2 regions of the Lysinibacillus sp. GJ-1 genome follow, and region 2 is predicted to be linked to the other one. Evidence: riboswitches for the same ligand, from Rfam matches in the RefSeq annotation. Region 2 holds a riboswitch; the other holds the start of a gene.
What was found. Region 2 has a riboswitch for FMN ahead of ribE (riboflavin synthase). Riboswitches for the same ligand answer to the same signal wherever they lie in the genome.

Region 1: linked by a shared signal. The riboswitch ahead of LO754_RS06025 (ECF transporter S component) and the one ahead of ribE (riboflavin synthase) in region 2 are both predicted to bind FMN.

The regions. Positions count from the first base shown of each region.
Region 1 covers NZ_CP088912.1:1,302,874-1,312,563, forward strand. Annotated here, with positions in the region: gene LO754_RS06010 (ATP-binding protein) at 1-1,566, shown strand, start outside; partial or broken gene sigX (RNA polymerase sigma factor SigX) at 1,807-2,340, shown strand; gene LO754_RS06020 (RNA polymerase subunit sigma) at 2,337-3,620, shown strand; FMN riboswitch at 3,871-4,067, shown strand; partial or broken gene LO754_RS06025 (ECF transporter S component) at 4,292-4,872, shown strand; gene LO754_RS06030 (hypothetical protein) at 4,949-5,110, shown strand; gene LO754_RS06035 (C39 family peptidase) at 5,451-6,038, opposite strand; gene LO754_RS06040 (DMT family transporter) at 6,736-7,656, shown strand; gene LO754_RS06045 (amino acid adenylation domain-containing protein) at 7,731-9,690, shown strand, end outside.
Region 2 covers NZ_CP088912.1:1,672,675-1,682,364, forward strand. Annotated here, with positions in the region: gene LO754_RS07830 (ABC transporter ATP-binding protein) at 1-598, shown strand, start outside; gene LO754_RS07835 (ABC-2 transporter permease) at 595-1,383, shown strand; FMN riboswitch at 1,489-1,614, shown strand; FMN riboswitch at 1,735-1,860, shown strand; gene ribE (riboflavin synthase) at 2,051-2,689, shown strand; gene ribB (3,4-dihydroxy-2-butanone-4-phosphate synthase) at 2,745-3,377, shown strand; gene ribH (6,7-dimethyl-8-ribityllumazine synthase) at 3,395-3,862, shown strand; gene LO754_RS07855 (spore germination protein) at 3,970-5,430, shown strand; gene LO754_RS07860 (DUF1540 domain-containing protein) at 5,622-5,855, shown strand; gene LO754_RS07865 (C45 family autoproteolytic acyltransferase/hydrolase) at 6,062-7,093, shown strand; gene LO754_RS07870 (sensor histidine kinase) at 7,414-8,721, shown strand; gene LO754_RS07875 (histidine phosphatase family protein) at 8,995-9,546, shown strand; gene LO754_RS07880 (cold-shock protein) at 9,565-9,690, shown strand, end outside.

The DNA.
Region 1 (9,690 bases), 370 kb from region 2:
CTGACAGATATTTTACCTGAGGGTACAAATGCACTTATCGCCATAAATCATTTAGAAGTCTCATTTGCGCTGCAAGAAGGCGTCAACAAGAAAGAAATTCAAGATGAAATTTTAGCGAATAAATCCTTCCATGAAATTTTCCAATCAGATGAACCCATTATAAAGGAAATGATGATGCCATCTTCAACAGATCAAGGAAAAATGGAATCCTATGTCGTGCTAGGGTTTCCACTAAATGTGGAAAATGAAGTGCATGGCGCTGTATTTATTTACCAAAGTCCAGATGCGTTACATAAAACATCGAAAGAGACGACCAAAATTGTCTTTTTAGCGGCATTTATTGCGTTTGTGTTAACGACATTTTTTGCATTTTTCTTATCATCCCGTATTACATCCCCATTACGTAAAATGCGTGAGCTAGCTTTTGAAATTGCAAAAGGGAATTTCGAGGCAAAAATGCCGACAACGCAAAATGATGAAATCGGCCAGCTAGCTGTTGCGTTCAATCAAATGGGGCGTCAGCTAAAGCATAACTTAGAAGTAATTAATCAAGAAAATGAGCAATTGTCCAATATTTTAACATCCATGACAGATGCCGTTATAACGTTTAACCGTGATCGAACAATTTTACTGAGCAACCCGCCAGCGGAACGTTTAATGCAAAAATGGTTTGTTAATAAAGGCTCGCAAAGCGCAAAGCCTATTCCACCTGAACTCTATCATATGCTCGATCATGTACTAATGTTTGAAGATAAGTTAGAAGAAGAAATAGAAATGGATGGAAATTATTATACATTTACGATTAGCCCGCTCTATAGTGGGGAATTAATTCGTGGAGCAGTTGCTGTAATCCGTGATATGACAGAGCAGCATCGTTTAGAAAAGCTACGTTCTGATTTTATTGCCAATGTATCACATGAACTACGTACACCGATTTCCATGCTACAAGGCTATTCTGAGGCATTAATGGATGATGATTTTATTCAAGATCAAGAAGAACGTAATGAAATCACGAAAATTATTTATGATGAATCGAAGCGTATGGGACGTTTAGTAACCGATTTATTGGATTTAGCGCGAATGGAATCAGGACATATGACACTGTACAAAGATGAAGTACCGATTAATTCCACATTTGAACGTATTACGCAAAAATTTGCTCAAGTGGCAAAAGAAAAACACGTGCAACTTTTATTTAATAGTGAGTTTGATAATGATGCCCGCATCAGTATGGATGAGGATCGTATCGAACAAGTGTTAACAAATTTAGTAGATAATGCACTGCGTCATACAGACGAAGGTTCTGTCATTGTCAAGATAGAGCAAGAGCCAACCTTTGCCAAAATATCTGTTCAGGATACAGGACATGGGATTCCACAGGAAGATTTACCATATGTCTTTGAACGTTTTTATAAAGCGGATAAAGCACGGACACGTTCTAAAGGCGGAACGGGTTTAGGGCTTGCAATTGCTCGAAATATTGTCAAGGCACACTCTGGCAATATTATGGTCGATAGTGTGTTAAAAGAGGGCACAACTTTTACTTTCTATTTACCATTCGAATAAGTTCATGAAGAAGTCCTTGTAGCTGGTGCCATCTGACAATGCTCTTTCATGCTTCCACGGGTCATTGGTATAGTTAGAACTAGCTGAACTAGTTGGCAACAATACCAATACCTGTTAGAGGCTATACGTCGGCTTGTGCTCGGGTTTAGACACATAGCAAAATTAAGACCAAAATATTATTTAAATGTAACTTGTGCGAGTGTTAGACGACAAATACTATGAGAACGGGGGTGGAGTGCTTTGAATGACTCCGTGTTCCATCGACTATACGATGCATACCATCAAGACGTGTTCCAGTTTCTTATTTATCTAGTAAAAAATCGCACACTTGCTGAGGACCTTGCACATGAGGTTTATGTCCGTGTGCTGCGATCTTATGAACAATTTGCAGGGAATAGCAGTGAAAAAACTTGGCTTTTTGCTATTGCTAAAAATGTCGCAATTGATCATTTTCGAAAGCAGGCTGTGCGCCAAAAACATTCACTCGATTTTTTTGACTGGGAAACGGAACAATTACATTCAACCACACCATCACCGGAAGATGTGCTATAGGCCAGTGATGAATTAAAGCAGATAGAGTTTGCACTTGAAAATTGTACAGGGGATCAAAAAATGGTTATTATTATGCGCTATTTCCAAGATTTGTCGATTACTGAAACTGCGCAAATACTTGATTGGACAGAGGCAAAGGTTAAAACGACGCAACATCGAGCCATTAAGTTTTTAAGGCAACATCTACAACAGGTTAGGGAACAGGAGGCGAAAAGGCAATGACGCATAAACAATTTGACGATGAACAACTTGAACAAATGTTGAACAATGCCCCGAAGCTTACTGACCACCGCTCGAAAGACGAAGTGTTAAAAAGATTGCTTGCTGATGCACGTTTACAAGACAACATACATCTTCAAGAGGCGATACAACCAGTAGCTGAGGCAAAAGAACAACAAGCGCAATCATTGCCTGCTCAAGAAAATACTAAACCTATAAAAAGACGCAAGAGTAGGTGGCCTATTTTAAGTAGTGTTGCTGCAATTTTTGTCCTATCACTAGCAGGGTACATCTATGTATCGAACAATTCTTCCGTAAAGGATGAAGCAAACGCCCCAATCGAAAATTATTCTTCTGTGCAGGAGGATCGGTCGGTCACAGAAAGTGAAAATGCAGATGCAGATAGTGTAATGAAAGCGAATATTGGTGCTGAGCATGCTCGTATCCTATCGTTGCGGACATCTGTTTACGAAGATGATTTAGTCGATGCAGTCGTTTTCAGAATTGGATTACCTGGTGGTAAGGCTGATAGCATACCAATGACCTATATTATTCCGAACAAAAAAATAACTGCTGATTTTGGTAAGAAGAAGCCAACAACTTTACAAATGTATGAAAAATACGCACCTCAAATTGATGAAGAAGCAATGGGTTTAACAGACTATCATCCGTACAAAGGTGAGTTAAAAGAAGAAGGTAAAACGCTTGTGCACGTATTACCAGAAGAAAATGATTATGATGTAGCTTCGGCTTCTGTCACGAAATATTTAAACTCGTTAAAAGATACTTTTTCCGAGTCCGAATATAAAGCCATTGCCATTAAACAGGCAGATGGTTCTGATTACGAGTTTTCGCAAGCAGAAGAGCCGAGTGAGCCTATAGCGCTAACAAAAGATAATCATTACAATTATTATTTATATACAGAGGGAAACGGGACTGAATATTTATCGCCTGATTTCCATCAAACGTATCCTACTGTGACAGAGGCTCTACTGGCGATGCGAGACAAAAAGGATGATGTTTATGTGCCAGTTGTTCCGGAAAATGTCACATACACTGTAAAAGAAGAAGATGGGGTTGTGGTCACATTTGACGCACCACTTGATTTAACGACAATGGATGCCGTACGGGCAACACAATTAATCGAGGCGATGATGTTGACTGCGTCAAGCTTTGATAAAAAGATACGTTTAGATAACATTGTCCAGGAAAGTTGGGAAGGCTTTGATTTAACAAAGTTTTTACCCATGCCTGTAGGTGCCAATAAACAAATGATGCCATAATATAGAAAACAGCTATCAGATAGTAGATAGCTGTTTTTTTTAATGGAAATACCGCGGGTAAAGCACCTTGATTCGCGGGTAAATGATAATAAATCGCGGGTAAGTGACTTTGTTCCGCGGATAAGCTACTCCATTATTTCTCACAAAGTGCTTGATTTATTAAACCATACAAATTTAATCGGATTATTTTAAGCAGAAGTATTTACTTTTATGTGATAAAACATTATAGTTAGTTTATAAAATAATATTGATTCATCTTCGGGGCAGGGTGAAAATCCCGACCGGCGGTAATAGAGTTGTAAATCGCTAGTGTAGTAGTAAGCTACAGTAGCTCGCATGATTTACTAGATGGCTCTTCAGCCCGCGACCTGTGCAAAGATTTTTTTGCATGGCTGACTTGGTGTAATTCCAAGGCCGACAGTATAGTCTGGATGGGAGAAGATGGAGGTACGATCGTCATTCGTTGTTACGAATTAAGCTATGTGCGAACGTTTTTTTAGTGTGTCTTTAAATGCACGCTATGCACAAAAAATAGCTAGTAATGGCGTTATTTACTCATGCCTTTTCTCCCTTATGCTGATTTGCATAAGGGTTTTTTCGTGAAAAACAATCGATTACGTCGTAACCTTTCTTCTTGCAAGATTGAATCAGCAAAGAGGAGAGAGTTTTCAATGAAGAAAAATGTCAAACTGCAATCGTTTATTACGATTGGTATGCTGAGTAGTATTTCGTTTTTATTAATGTTATTTAATTTCCCGATTCCACCGTTCCCAGCCTTTTTGGAAGTGGATTTCAGTGATATGCCTGCCTTACTTGCAGCCATCACGATGTAGCAGGTATTTTAGTAGAGCTATTTAAAAATGTTTTAGATTGGATTTTCTCTGGTACGCCAACAGGAGTGCCAGTTGGTCATATTGCAAACTTTGTAACAGGCATATTATTTATTTTGCCAGTATCATTTATTTTTAACCGTTTTAAAACGATTGGAGGTCTTGTTGGAGGATTAGCAACAGGAACGATTGTGATGGCGGTTGGCATGAGCTTGTTAAATATCGCAGTATTTTTACCGATGTACACTTATTTCTTAGGTATGGAGCCAGTCGATGGCGATTCATTATACACAATGATTGTTGCAGGCATTTTACCATTTAATATCGTGAAAGGTGTGTTATTAACGGCGATTATGGCATTGTTATTCACAACGATGCGCAAATGGATCAACCAACAACGCACAATGTATTTATCGAAATAAGCGTAAAAAAGTATGATTTAGGATAGTGTTCAAGTAATGACACCTTTTTAGACTGTTATGTCTAGGAGGTGTTTTTTTGTTGCTTAAATTTGCAATTTCAGATTTACTTTCCAAAAAAGAACTACAAAATTTAAGTAGAAATACATTAAAAGGTTATGCAATATCGACTCACATGGAAGAATATCGAAAGAAAGTACCAGCAAACCATATTGACTTTTTACAGGTGAATTTAGTATGAGGGAAGTAAAAGTTATTATCCGAGGTCATTAGGTTAAAATAACAAAAAAATTATGAGGGGAATGAAAAAATGTATGATATTTACCATTGGTTTAGGTATTGAAGCTGTTATTGGGATAATTGTCAACGCAATAACTTGAAGCGAATTGCTACTTAAATTAGTCAAGTTTAGATAATAAATTTGCTCAATCTCCCGCAAATTTCGACAATACCTTTGATTTTTGTGGGAGATTTCTTTTAAATAAGTATACTACTTTATTCGCATCTCGGAGGTGCCAGGTCAGTTATATGCTTTATTCGATTACAGGCGTACAGTTCTAATGAAAATATCATATCTTCTATTAATCCAAAGAAAAAACAATTGCTCTACCACTAAAACTGCTAAAGAACCTGTCTTCAAATACTATACTATTTGTTTCTCCCCAAAGAGATGGATCTCTAAAACAAATTAGTCTTCCTTTAGAGGTATGAATTCGACTACATACTACTACCAAATGTCCCCCTCTGCTTCCGTTTTTAGGGAACTTTGGAGCTATAGAACATATTACTAGGCCCTTTGTTACAAGCAAGTTTTCAAGTTGTTTACCGCTTTTAACAACTATAGGGTTACCCTTCACCCCATACATTTCTCCTAAATCGGCTAAACCTTGGTGTAACCATCCCTTCGAAATATAATACTTTCTTTTTAAACCTTCTTTAAGTAATTCTAATTGGGTTGGTATAGGTATTTTATAATGAGATATAACCATTCGTAAACACGCCAACCCACAACATCTATCGCTCCAATAGTCATGACTTCTTTCTTCAATAAGTAATCCCTTTGGCCAGTCATTCATACAAAACTTTTGACTATAACGAGGTATATAAAGAGAATAATTCATTAAATTATTTTCACAATCGTTATTATGTGATTGAATGTTTAGTTCCATATTTTATTCACGTCCAATAATTTTCTTGTTATATCTCAAATAAATTAAAAGATATTACTAGCGTTACATTAAATTAACTATACTTTAAAGAAAAAAAATATTCAATCATTTTATTATGTATAAAAAAGGTCCTTTATAATGGATAAAATCAGGTGGTAACCTGTCCAAATCCACTAATAAAGGACCAAAATTATGGTTAAGTTTATACGAAAAACTCCATCTGGACAATGGTTTTCAAGGATAAATCTTCAATTAAGAATAAAACAAAAAACACTCCTAGAAAACTGTTAATGAGCGTATGAAGGTGTGATGCCATAAGATTCTAGACATCATAGTAAATCAACGCTTGTATATGAAGTTAATGTCATAACTTTGTGTTACATTTCTTCTGTTTAATTATAATATTCGCTTAAATTCGACGCTAAAGACTAAAACGTTATATGTTAGGAAATGTATCTATTTAAATTTACTTTTATACTATAATCTTTTTATCAGTACTGATATTTCATACAAATTTTTACATTCTTGAATAGAATAATTAAGATGCGATTTGTTACGAAATTTAAAGAACCCGTTTTCAAAATTTAGATATAATAAATTCTAAATGAAATGTGGTAGTAATTGTTTTAAAAGGGAATAACTATATAGTGAAAATGTCATTAAATTTTATTGTAAGTGAAGTGAAAGGAGGAGATTTATGAATAATTTTATCAAGGGAGCTATTTATGCAGTTCTTTCGAGCATAGGATATGGGATTATGCCAATTTTTACAGTTAAAGCCTATGAATATGGTGTGACAGTGTATACTTTACTTTTTTTAAGATTCGGATTAAGTTCTATCATCTTTTTCCTTTTCTTCCTTGTGAAAGGTACAAATATAAGAATCGGTAAACATGAGGTGAAAAATCTTTTTATACTAGGTGGTATACTATTCACACTTTTATCTATTTTCCATTTTGAATCATTAAAATATATATCATCATCTATGGCAGTCTTGCTCTTATATTGTTTTCCTTTACTAGTTTGTATCATCTCTTATTTTTTATATAAAGAAAAATTAAGTATAGGATCAATACTAGCTTTAGTAGCAACTTTCATTAGCATGATTTATTTACTGGGAGTTTCATTAGATAAAATGAATGTCTATGGAATAGTCTTATCCCTTCTTGCAGCTTTGATCTTTGCAATATATATGATTGTGGGGAAAAGAGTAACTATTAATAATTCACCAGTAATAATAAGTGCCTATACAGCACTATTTGCAACTTTTGGCGTTTTCATAATTGGTGTAGTGAAGCAAGATATCTCTTTAAATTTTAATAACCAAGCATGGATACACATTATTAGTATTGTGATTTTTTCAACTATTTTTGCTGAAATTACATTTTTTAAGTCGCTGGAATTGTTGAGTTCTTCTAACGTTTCGATGATTAGCATGGTAGAACCTGTATTTACTACTTTATTTGCTCTTGTTTTTTTAAATGAACGATTACAATTTTCACAACTTACTGGAGGAATGTTCGTTTTAATTAGTTTAGTCGTTTTAGTTTATTCTCAAAATAAGAGCATAAAAAAACCAGCAATAAATCGGACTCTAATTCAAAACGAACATATATAAATCAAAAGCGACTGCAACTCCATCATCTTTTAGTGATGATGATACAAAACCCATGATTAAAAGGAGAGATATAAATGAACACATTAGAGTTAGATACAAAGGAAAGTTATTGGAGTGCTGCTTTAAAAGATTTTGAACTTAAATCAAAAGTAACTTTAGGTACTTTTAAAAATAATGGATTTAAGTTGGTCAACGATACATTTTTTTTAGATAAAAAAATTATGCAATCACTTTCACAATTTGCTGATACTTATAATGTCAATGTAAATTCTATTTTATATTCAGCCTGGGGATTATTACTTCACAACTATAATGATACAGATTATGTTGTATTTGGTACAAATACAACAGAAGGTAAAGTGCTACCGTTTTGTGTTAAAACTGATTTTGATATTACATCTATAAAATATATTAGACAAATTGAGAATGAATTAGAATTGATAAAATTATACAAAAATGTAACAGAAGAAGAAATTTTTTCTTATAATCAACTGGGTTTAAAAAGTGGTTTATTTGGTTCAATATTTTCGAGTGGTGAATCAAAAGTGGTTTTGTCAGAATATTTAGAAGAAAATGAGATTGAGATGTGTTTTGAAATAGATTTTTCGTTAAAATGTAGTATTTCCTACAACGATAATTTATTTGATAATTACGCAATATCGAAATTGAAAGAACATTTTTTTAATTTAGTATCTGAACTTACCTTAAATTCACATACTAAATTAGAGGATATTGCTATTCTTTCAAAAAAAGAAAAAAATCAAGTATTGTATGAATTTAATAATAAATCGATTAATTATGATATTACTAAAACTGTCGATGACTTTTTTGAAATGCAGGTTAAAAAAAATCCCAATAAAGTAGCTTTAATTTGTAAGGATAAAAGTTTTACATACGATGAACTTAATAAGAAATCCAATCAATTAGCTTTTTTACTACGTCAAAAAGGCGTTAAACCAGAAAAATTAGTAGGATTAGTAGTAGATCGATCCGAAGATTTAATTATTGGTATATTGGCGATTCTTAAAGCTGGTGGAGCTTATCTTCCTGTCGATCCAGCTTACCCATTACAACGTATTAATTATATGTATGAACAAGCGGAAATTGATTTACTATTAACACATAGTCATTTAAATATAGATTTGTCATTTCCTTGTGAAAAAATATATCTAGATAATTATCCTTTAAATCAATATCCAACTGACAATTTAGATAGATTACATAATGCAGAAAATCTAATCTATACGTTATATACTTCTGGTTCAACAGGGCAACCAAAAGGAGTTACTGTTGAGCATAGAAATGTTGTAGGATACTATCATAGTTTTATAGATGAATTTAAATTAACTGAAAATGATATTATGTTGCAGCAATCAACAGTATCATTTGATATTTCTGTAGAAGAAATTTTTCCTATTTTACTAACTGGCGGAACTTTGGTTATAGCATGTAAAGATGAAGTAGCCTCTATAGAAAAGCTTTTAATTGTAATGAGAAATAATAAAGTTACCATGATTAGCGGATTCCCTTTATTATTGAATGAATTAAACAAATATCCTCCTGTAGAATCGGTTCACACAATGATTAGTGGTGGAGACGTACTAAGAAAAGAATATATAAACAATTTAATTGATAAAGTTAAGATATATAATACTTATGGTCCGTCAGAGACAACTGTTTGTATCTCGTATTATGAAGTAACAAGTGAGAGAATACAAAGTGGCATTCCAACCGGTAAACCTATCGCTAACTATAAAGTATATATTTTAGATAAAAATCGAAAACCAGTTCCTATTGGAGTTCCAGGAGAAGTGTGTATTTCAGGTGTTGGTGTTTCCCGCGGATATTTGAATCGCCCTGATTTAACAAGTGAGCGCTTTGTAAAAAATCCATTCATACCGAATGAAAAAATGTATATTTCTGGAGATTTAGCAAGGTGGTCACCAGATGGGAATATTGAGTTTTTAGGTAGGATTGATAATCAAATAAAAATTTGTGGACGAAGAACTGAACCAGGTGAAGTGGAAGAAAAAC
Region 2 (9,690 bases):
ACAAGAGCTTACGGAGGAAGTGCCAGCTATTTTAACAAAAGTTGGACTTATAAATGAACAACATGAGAAAGTTCAAACATTTTCTGGGGGAATGAAGCAAAGGCTTGGCATTGCCCAAACACTGTTACATAAGCCATCTTTTATTGTCATGGATGAGCCTGTATCGGCATTAGATCCAATAGGCAGGAGAGAGGTTTTAAATTTAATACAAGAAATTAAACATGAAACGACTATCCTATTATCTACTCATATTTTAAGTGATGCAGAAGAAATATGTGAACGCTTTGTCATTATGAAAAAAGGTGAAAAAATTGAAGATACGACATTAGATAAATTAACTAACAATCATGATGCGGTTGTGCATCTTGAATTGGCATCACATAATATGCTTTGGGTGCAAATCATTGAAAAGCTCCCATATGTTAAAAATGTTGAAGTATTGGGTAAGAAGGCGAAGATTACCCTCGATAATATTCAGCAAAATAAAGATAGGTTGATTCGTGATGCGATGGACAACAACATGGATATCGTTAAATTTGAAGTTGGAAGCAGTGAGACATTAGAAGAAATCTTTTTAAAGATGGTGGTGAGTGTATGACATCTTTATTTATTTTAACGAGAAAAGAATATGTACAAATGTTTCGTGAGTTTAAGATACTTTGGTTACCTCTTGTTTTTATGTTTTTAGGCGCAACACAACCAGTTGTCACATACTATTTACCATCAATTTTAACAGCGCTTGGTGGAAATCAAGGTATTACCATCGACCCTTCAATGATGCAGCAGGATGGAGCACAAGTAATGGCGGCAACTCTAGGCTCCCAATTTGATCAGTTAGGCATTATGGTAATTGCTATTGCCATTATGGGCATTATTCAGTCAGATAAAGCGAATGGAATGCTTGATTTTATATTAACAAGGCCTGTAAAGGTAGGATCCTATATCGGTGGAAAACTTTTTTCTAATTTCTCATTTGTAGCGCTTAGTGTGACATTTGGCTATTTTGTATCTTACGTTTATGTAAATTTCTTGTTTAGTAATATTCCATTTCTTACGATGATATTAGCGCTTGGATTATACTTAGTATGGGTACTTTTTATGATTTCTTTTACTGCGATGGTCAGTACTATTTTTAATGGACAGGGCGTTATAGCTTTAATTAGTATTGTTTGCTTGCTACTGTTGAAAATCATTAGTGGTTTACATCCAATAATTGATTTAGTGAATCCTGCTGGCATGAGTCAACAAGCAATGATGGTATTAATAACGGGTTCAATGGATGCACAACTATATGGAAATATGGTGATAACGTTCATATGGATTACTTTAACTGTAACAATTTCGCACTATTGGATTTCGGAGAAGAAATACCATAAAAATTAATAAAGTATAATTTTTTGACAAAATCAGTTATCAGCATGCAGGCATGAAAAAATTTTAGGTGGATAATCTATTAAAATAATGTTATCGTATGAAGTAACTAAATAATATATCCTTCAGGGTAGGGTGAAATTCCCAATCGGCGGTGATGAAGTAATTCAAAGTCCGTGAGCGCAAGCTGATTTGGTGCAAATCCAAAACCGACAGTTACAGTCTGGATGGGAGAAGGGTGAAAGTATAAGCTTTTTAAATTCGTATGACTTTAAAAGGTCTATTTGGCTACGCTTATATAGCATACTACTTCCCATCGCTTCTGTTGGGAAGTTTTTTATTTAGGCAAAAATTGAATAAATATCTGTTCTTCGGGGTAGGGTGAAATTCCCAATCGGCGGTGATGAAGCAATTCAAAGTCCGTGAGCGCAAGCTGATTTGGTGCAAATCCAAAACCGACAGTGATAGTCTGGATGGGAGAAGAACAATGAGATGGCAGCCTGTGGAAAATTTTTGTATCCACTAGGTTTATTTCGTGACGTCTTATGTACACGTACTCCCAAACCCCTTTTATATGAAAGGGGTTTTTTGTTTGTTTCGATTATAAAAATTGAAAGGGGAATTAAAATAATCACTATCAAAAGGTTTACGACATAGGGTTAAGAAAGTAGGTGGAAAATTGTTTACAGGTATTATTGAGGATATTGGTACAGTAAAAACCTTGCAAAGCGATAGGCTAAGTATGGAAATAACGGTGATTTCTCCCAAAATAGTGGCGGATGTGAAGCTTGGGGATAGTATAGCCGTAAATGGGGTTTGTTTGACAGTAACTCATTATAATGACCAAGAGCTAACAATGGATGTAATGCCTGAAACAGTGAAAGCGACGAATTTACAGCAACTAACTGTTGGAAATGCGGTCAATTTAGAGCGTGCAATGCCAGCCAATGGACGATTTGGTGGCCACTTTGTTTCAGGGCATGTAGATGGTGTAGGGAAAATTTTACGTAAACGTCCAATGGCAAATGCGGTCTATATTGAGATCGAACTGTCAGAAGACTTAACGAGCTATTGTATTCCTAAAGGGTCAATCACAATTGATGGAACGAGTTTAACGCTCTTTCATGTTGAAAAAAACAGTGTCACAGTATCACTTATTCCACACACATACAAAGAAACCGTACTAGGAATTAAAAATGTTGGGGCACTAGTCAATATCGAAACCGATTTAGTAGGCAAATACATTATTCACCAGCTAAAGGGTAGTCAGCAATCGTCGACTATTACAAAAGATTACTTAGCGAAGCATGGTTTTTAACCTGCTATAGAAAGAAAAACATAATTAATAAAGTGATATCTATTAGGAGGTGGCAATGTTGCTACATTCAATTGAAGAAGCGATTGCCGATTTAAAACAGGGCAATATGATTGTTGTCGTGGATGATGAAGACCGTGAAAATGAAGGAGATTTACTTGCCCTTGCAGAGTTCATGACACCAGAAACGATTAATTTTATGGCGAAATATGGTAGGGGGCTTATTTGTACACCCATTTCACAGCAGCTTGCACAAAAATTAGCGTTGCAGCCAATGGTCATAGATAACACTGATAATCACCAAACAGCGTTTACTGTCAGTATTGATTATAAAGAGACAACAACAGGCATTAGTGCGTTTGAACGTGCTTTGACGATTCAAAAAATGCTAGCGTCACATGCACAAGCATCGGATTTCCGTAGACCTGGACATGTTTTTCCGCTAATAGCAAAAGACAATGGGGTATTAGAGCGTCGAGGGCATACGGAAGCTACTATCGATTTGGCTAAACTTTGCAACAGTGTAGAAGCTGGTGTGATATGTGAAATTATGGGCGATGATGGGGAAATGTTACGCTTTGATGATTTAGTGAAGTATGCAAAAAAACATAAATTAAAAATGATTTCGATTGACGCATTAGCAACATACCGTCGTCAACATATGCAAATAGAAAATTCACTTACTATGTAAAAGAGGAGAATGAAATGATGGGCAAAACATTTGAAGCACAATTAATTGGCAATGATTTAAGAATAGCGGTGGTCGTTGGTCGTTTTAATGAATTTATAACAAGTAAATTATTAAGTGGTGCATTAGATGGGCTAAAGCGTCATGGTGTAGACGATAATTTAATAGATGTTGCGTGGGTACCAGGTGCATTTGAAGTACCGTTTATCGCAAAGCAACTAGCTGAAACGAAAAAATATGATGCCATTATAGGTCTAGGTACAGTTATTCGTGGCTCTACAACGCATTATGATTATGTGTGTAACGAATCAGCTAAAGGCATTGCAAACGTATCGCTTTCGACAAATGTACCAGTGATTTTTGGTATTGTCACAACTGAAAATATTGAACAAGCGATTGAACGTGCTGGAACAAAGTCTGGCAATAAAGGTTATGATGCAGCGATGTCTGCAATTGAAATGGCTAATTTACAAAAAATGATTGGCTAAAAGGATGCATGGTCGTAAAATTTATTGCATAATTTTTTGGACATTGGGAAATATATGTTTATAAGTATTTTAGTAAAATAATTTGTTTGAATTTGGTTCAGTAGGAGATGAGGAATATTCAATCAATAGAACAAGAAATCGAATTGAAAATGTTGAAAGAATTATTTCAACGCTCTGCTGACGTAATTTTTCAATCTTTTACCTTTCAACAACAGCATGTTTATTTTATTACATGTGAGTCGATGGTCGATCAGTTTTTATTGAATAAGGTCATTATCGAGCGAGTTCAATCTTTGTTTGAAGACAGCTCTGTAAACTTATTAGAGGAAAAAATAAAAAACGATTTACACATTCCTAATCTTCAAAAAGTAACCAATTTAGATGATGCTATTACGCGTGTATATTCAGGGTTTGTTTTGCTTTACTTTGAAGGGGAAAAAATTTTATTTTCAAGTAAAATTACAAAAAAACCAAATCGAAATCCTGAAGAAACAAAGCAAGAACTAGTGGTAAAAGGGCCGAGAGATGATTTTATAGAAGATGTTTTTATTAATGTGGCCTTAATTCGTAAGCGATTGCCTACAAATTCTTTATGCGTGGAAACAGTGGAAGTCGGAAAGCGCTCTAAAACGACAGTGGCTGTCCTATACATGGGTGATATAACGGACAAAAATATGGTCACGGAACTAAAAAAGCAATTAAGGAAAATTAATACAGATGTTGTCTTTAGTGGCGATATAATGATGGAAAGTGTGGAAAAAACCGCGAAAATTTTACCGCGACATGATTATACAGGGCGACCAGATTTCGCAATACAAGCGCTAGTCAGAGGACGAATACTTCTTTTTGTCGATGGCGTATCTTACGCAATTATTACGCCGCCTAATATGTTTCTACTTTTTAAATCAGGTGAGGATAATGATTATCCATCTATGGTCGGTACATTAGAGCGTCTGTTACGAATCGTAGGAATATTAATAAGTATGCTTTTACCCGGTTTTTGGCTAGCATTAACGACTTATCATCAAGAGCAGATGCCAATATTACTGTTAGCGACGGTTGTCCAATCACGTACTGGCTTGCCTTTTCCAACGATATTGGAGATATTGCTAATGTTATTTATGTTTGAAATATTTCGCGAAGCAAATCTACGCTTACCGTCTATTTTGAGTGGAACAATGAGTGTCGTAGGTGGACTAATCATCGGAGATGCGGCAATCAAGGCAGGCATAACGAGTCCTTCCATGATTGTCGTGATTGCCATCTCAAGTATTGCCGCCTATACTCTTGTCAATCAATCCTTTGTAACTGCAATGAGTATTTTTAGGTTATTTGTTATCTCAATGACCGCTTTCTTTGGATTATTTGGTTTCTTTTTGTCCTTGTTTTTCATTCTTATTTACTTTGCCAATATCCGTGTATTAAGCGTTCCGTACTTAAATATTGGTGCCAATTTAAACTGGTCCGACACCAAGAAAACATTAATACGTCTATCGCCAAAAGGATATAGTAAACGACCAAAATTTTTACATCCTCAAGATGAGACGAGGTCATCGAGCAAAAATTAGATGTCTTTCAGTAGCACGACAATTTACATCTATCACATGTGCTGCTTGCAATCGTATTGACCGATTATGTTGAAGTTATTTTTAAGCTTGACTTGTAAAAACCTATGGATTGGACAAAATACAAAGTGAAGAGTATAGATTAGATTTTCCATTCTATATTTTTCAAGACCAATCATAAGGGGTGGATAGTTATGCCGAATGTCCAAGTTAGCTGTGCAGTATCAAATTGTGTTTTCCATGCCAAAGGTAATTATTGCGGAGCTGAAAAAATTGCAATCGACATGGATAAACGTAATACGAACAAACGTGATGCGGAGTTTGCTTCTGACTTTGAAATGCATACAATGTCAGAAGAGGCAGCAGCCATTCAATCATCCGATACGTGTTGTAAAACATTCAAATCAAAAGAAAAAAACTTTAGCTAATGGGTATCGTTTGTTTTGGATAATGTAAATAAAGATAATATCTTTATTTCACCAAAATAATTTATCTGTACCTTTTACTACTGATTTGGTCACGTTAAAGGTTGTCTTCCTATAGGAAGGCAACTTTTTTTATACCCTTGACCTTCCAGTTACTTGAAGGATTACGATGATACTGAAGATTGAATAGCTGTATGGGAGGGATTTCAATGAATAAATATCAAGAATTAATCGTATCTGTAGTAGCTTTAAGAGGCGATGCTTATGAAATAGGTTTTCAACAAAGTAACGAAATAAAAACAAATGCACATTTAGCGCAAAATGAACAACTGTTAGCTTTATCTGCTACTTGTAATACACAGCGGGTACAAGAGCTGTTGCGACATGTTTCGCCCAATCTTTTGCAAGAGATGAAGGGATTAGCGTTTGGCTTAAAACAGCCGTATGAAACCATTATAAAAATGTATAGCGGTTATAATATAATATTTCCAAATATGGGATGTACCTCGGTTGTACACAATGGGAAGTATGTAAGAAATTATGATTTTAGTCCAGTTATGTATGATGCAAGACTCGTTTTTTCTAAACCGTCTAAAGGGTATGCCAGTGTAGGTTTTAGCCAGCAAATTATTGGTAGGTTAGATGGAATGAATGAAAAAGGGCTTGTAGTAGGGCTGCATTTTGTCAATAATGATTGGAAAGGAGATGGCTTTTTGGCGACTACAATCGTTAAAATAGTGCTTGAACAGTGTGAAAATATTGAAGAGGCTATTGCACTTTTAAATAAAATTCCACATCGCTATTGCTACAATTACTCCATGACAGATCAAAGTGGAAAAGCAGTTGTGGTGGAGGCTACACCAATAGAGCGGGTAGTTTCTGCTGAACATCCGCTTATATGCACAAATCATTTTGAGTCTCAACAATTGGCAGGGAAAAACAAAGCTTGCATTGAGGGTTCAAAACAACGAAAAAGCTTTATAAATCGCTATGTAGTAGATGCGCGTACGACCATGTCTGTCTATCACCATTTCAATAATGGAGATTCTCCGTTATTTTTTAAACAATATCAAGAATATTTTGGTACTCTCCATACTGTTATATACTCACCGAAGCAATTAGAGGTAGTTGTTGGAATAGGTGAAAATTGTGAGCCGCAATCATTTTCTCTCCAACAATTTATCGAAGGTAAACTTATTTTTCCGATAACCATTAAAGGAAACATAATTCAGGCTATCTAATTTGTTAGGCTTGGTTTATAATTTAATAGAATAAATAGGGGAATGGCGTAACATTTGTTGGGCTATTCTCCTTTCGTTTTGTAGCTATTTCGCTTTTCGAAAGAAAAATAAATTATTCCATTTTTGCATAACAATTACTAAGTTTTAAAAATAAACTTGGATAAAAGTATTGTTTTCAACGTACTTTAAAAAATATACATGAAAAAACGAAAATTACTATAGTATAATATTATTGTTATTAATATAAATATTAATTTGTTCTAGGAGTAATTACACATCGTTAAATAATGAATACAATAGATGAGGAAGTACCAGTTTGTATGAAAAATCGTAAAATTAAACTAATATTAGTATTAGCGACAGTCTTATTGTCATTGTTCACAAGTTTAAATGTGCTCACTTCATATGTGAAAATGAAAAAGACGGTGGAAGAATCTATCGCTAACCAAAGCTTAGAAGCGGCTATTTCCATCGCATCATCAATTGATGTTAAGTTGTATCAAAAATTTGCAAATAATCCTGTGAAAAATGCAACTTATTGGGAAATAAGAAAATACTTAAATGATGCACGAGAAAAAATAGGGGCCTTAAATGTCTATACGTTAGAAATTGATAATCCTAAAGTATCAAAAACGATGATTGCCGGTGTTCCTAATCATCTCACAGTAGGCTTTGATATTGGACAAATTTGTACTGTTCCAGAAAAGCAAATCAAACTAGCTTATCAAGGGTTGACATATGTTACGAATGTCATTAATGACCCTCAACACGGAGATTATCTTTCTGTAGGCGCTCCTATTAAGAATGAAGAAGGTCACGTTATTGGCTATCTCGGGATTGATATAAGCGCAGACAAACTTAATGGTATCAAAGGAAAAGTATTAGAAAATAATTTATTCTTGTTTATTTATAATGGAATATTTATAGTAATCGTTATTGCATCGTTTTTCTTTTTACAGAGATGGTATCAAAAAGAAGTGACAAAAGAAGTAGAGGTAACAGAAGATACCTACCAAACTGAAATAAAAGCGTTAATTACCTCTGTATCGTCCTTAAGACATGACTTTACCAACCATATTCAAGTGTTGCATGGGCTTTTACAATTGGGAGAGCCAGATCAAGCGAAACAGTATTTATCATCATTATCTAAAGAGGTACAGGAAATAAAGTCATTGAAATTAAATATTAACCATCCGGGGCTGTCAATTTTATTGCAAACAAAAAAGTTAGCTGCTCAAAATCATAATATTGAGATGGATATATCGGTTTCACAGGATACTTTCGATAAAATAAAAACAACTGATATCATTAAATTATTATCAAATTTAATTGATAATGCGATTGATGCGACAACTGAATTGCCTGAAAGTGAACGCAAAATGAAAATTTGTTGTCATGCGGATGAAATGAAGTATGTATTTGAAATTGTTAATACAGGACCAACAATTCCAGACCCTGATCAAATCTTTAAGCAAGGGTTTACAACGAAAAAAGCTGAACTAGGAAAAATTAGAGGCCAAGGCTTGTTTATTGTGAAAGAAGTTGTGAAAAAATACAACGGCACCATTTCTATCCAATCTACTGCACAATTTGAGACAACAGCGATTGTCATTATTCCTTTAAAGTAAATGGGCAAATGTACTTGGCTGATAGTATTAAAATTTTTTGATGTGGTTTGTCTATAGGGCTGTTTATTAGCAGTTTTTTCCTTCACGGCTAATTTTCGCGTAAAGCAAAGTCATCTTAACAGGATAGAATAATAGCTTAAGCTTCCTACATGTATAGAGTAGGAGGCTTTTGTTGTTAAGAAAATCCGGATGTTTTGCATAGCATGTATGAGCTAATATCAATCATACATTAACAGTAAATCTAATAGGGCAGGTTAGGAGGATAAAAACAATTTGGAACAGCCAATCCTTGATTTACTAAGAGCAGGTGGATTGATTTTATATGTTAGACATGGAGAAGCAACTGTTGGTGAAGATCAGCCATATGTTAATTTTCAAAACTGCTATACGCAAAGAAATTTATCTGATTACGGTCGGCGAGAAGCCGTTTACTATGGACAAATGCTGCGGTATTGGCAAATTCCAATTAGTTCACCTATAATGACAAGTCCGTTTTGTCGAACAATTGAAACGGCACAGCTTGCATTTCCAACAATGTATCTACAAATTGACCCGTTCTGGTTTTCAATTACTAAATTAGCAGAAACGATTTCCACTACGGAACAACAACAAATTGTAATGGAAGCCCAAAAACATCTAGAAGTAAAACCACCACCTGGGACTAATCAAGTAATTATTGCACACAGTTTTCCGAAAGGGACTGCCATAGGTGAAATGACAAGCATGGGAACCGTTATTATTAAGCCCAAAGGTGTGGGTAATGGCTATGAAATTGTAAAACAGCTAACATTAGCCGATTTAGCAACCTTAGGGACGTTACAATAATAATTTTGGGGGATAGAAATGAAACGAGAAGGAATTGTAAAATGGTATAAAAATGAAAAAGGCTATGGACGTATTATGCTGAATGGTGAGGAAGACAATCATGTTTTTGTTCATTTTAGCTCGATTTTGCCGGATAAGGAAAGA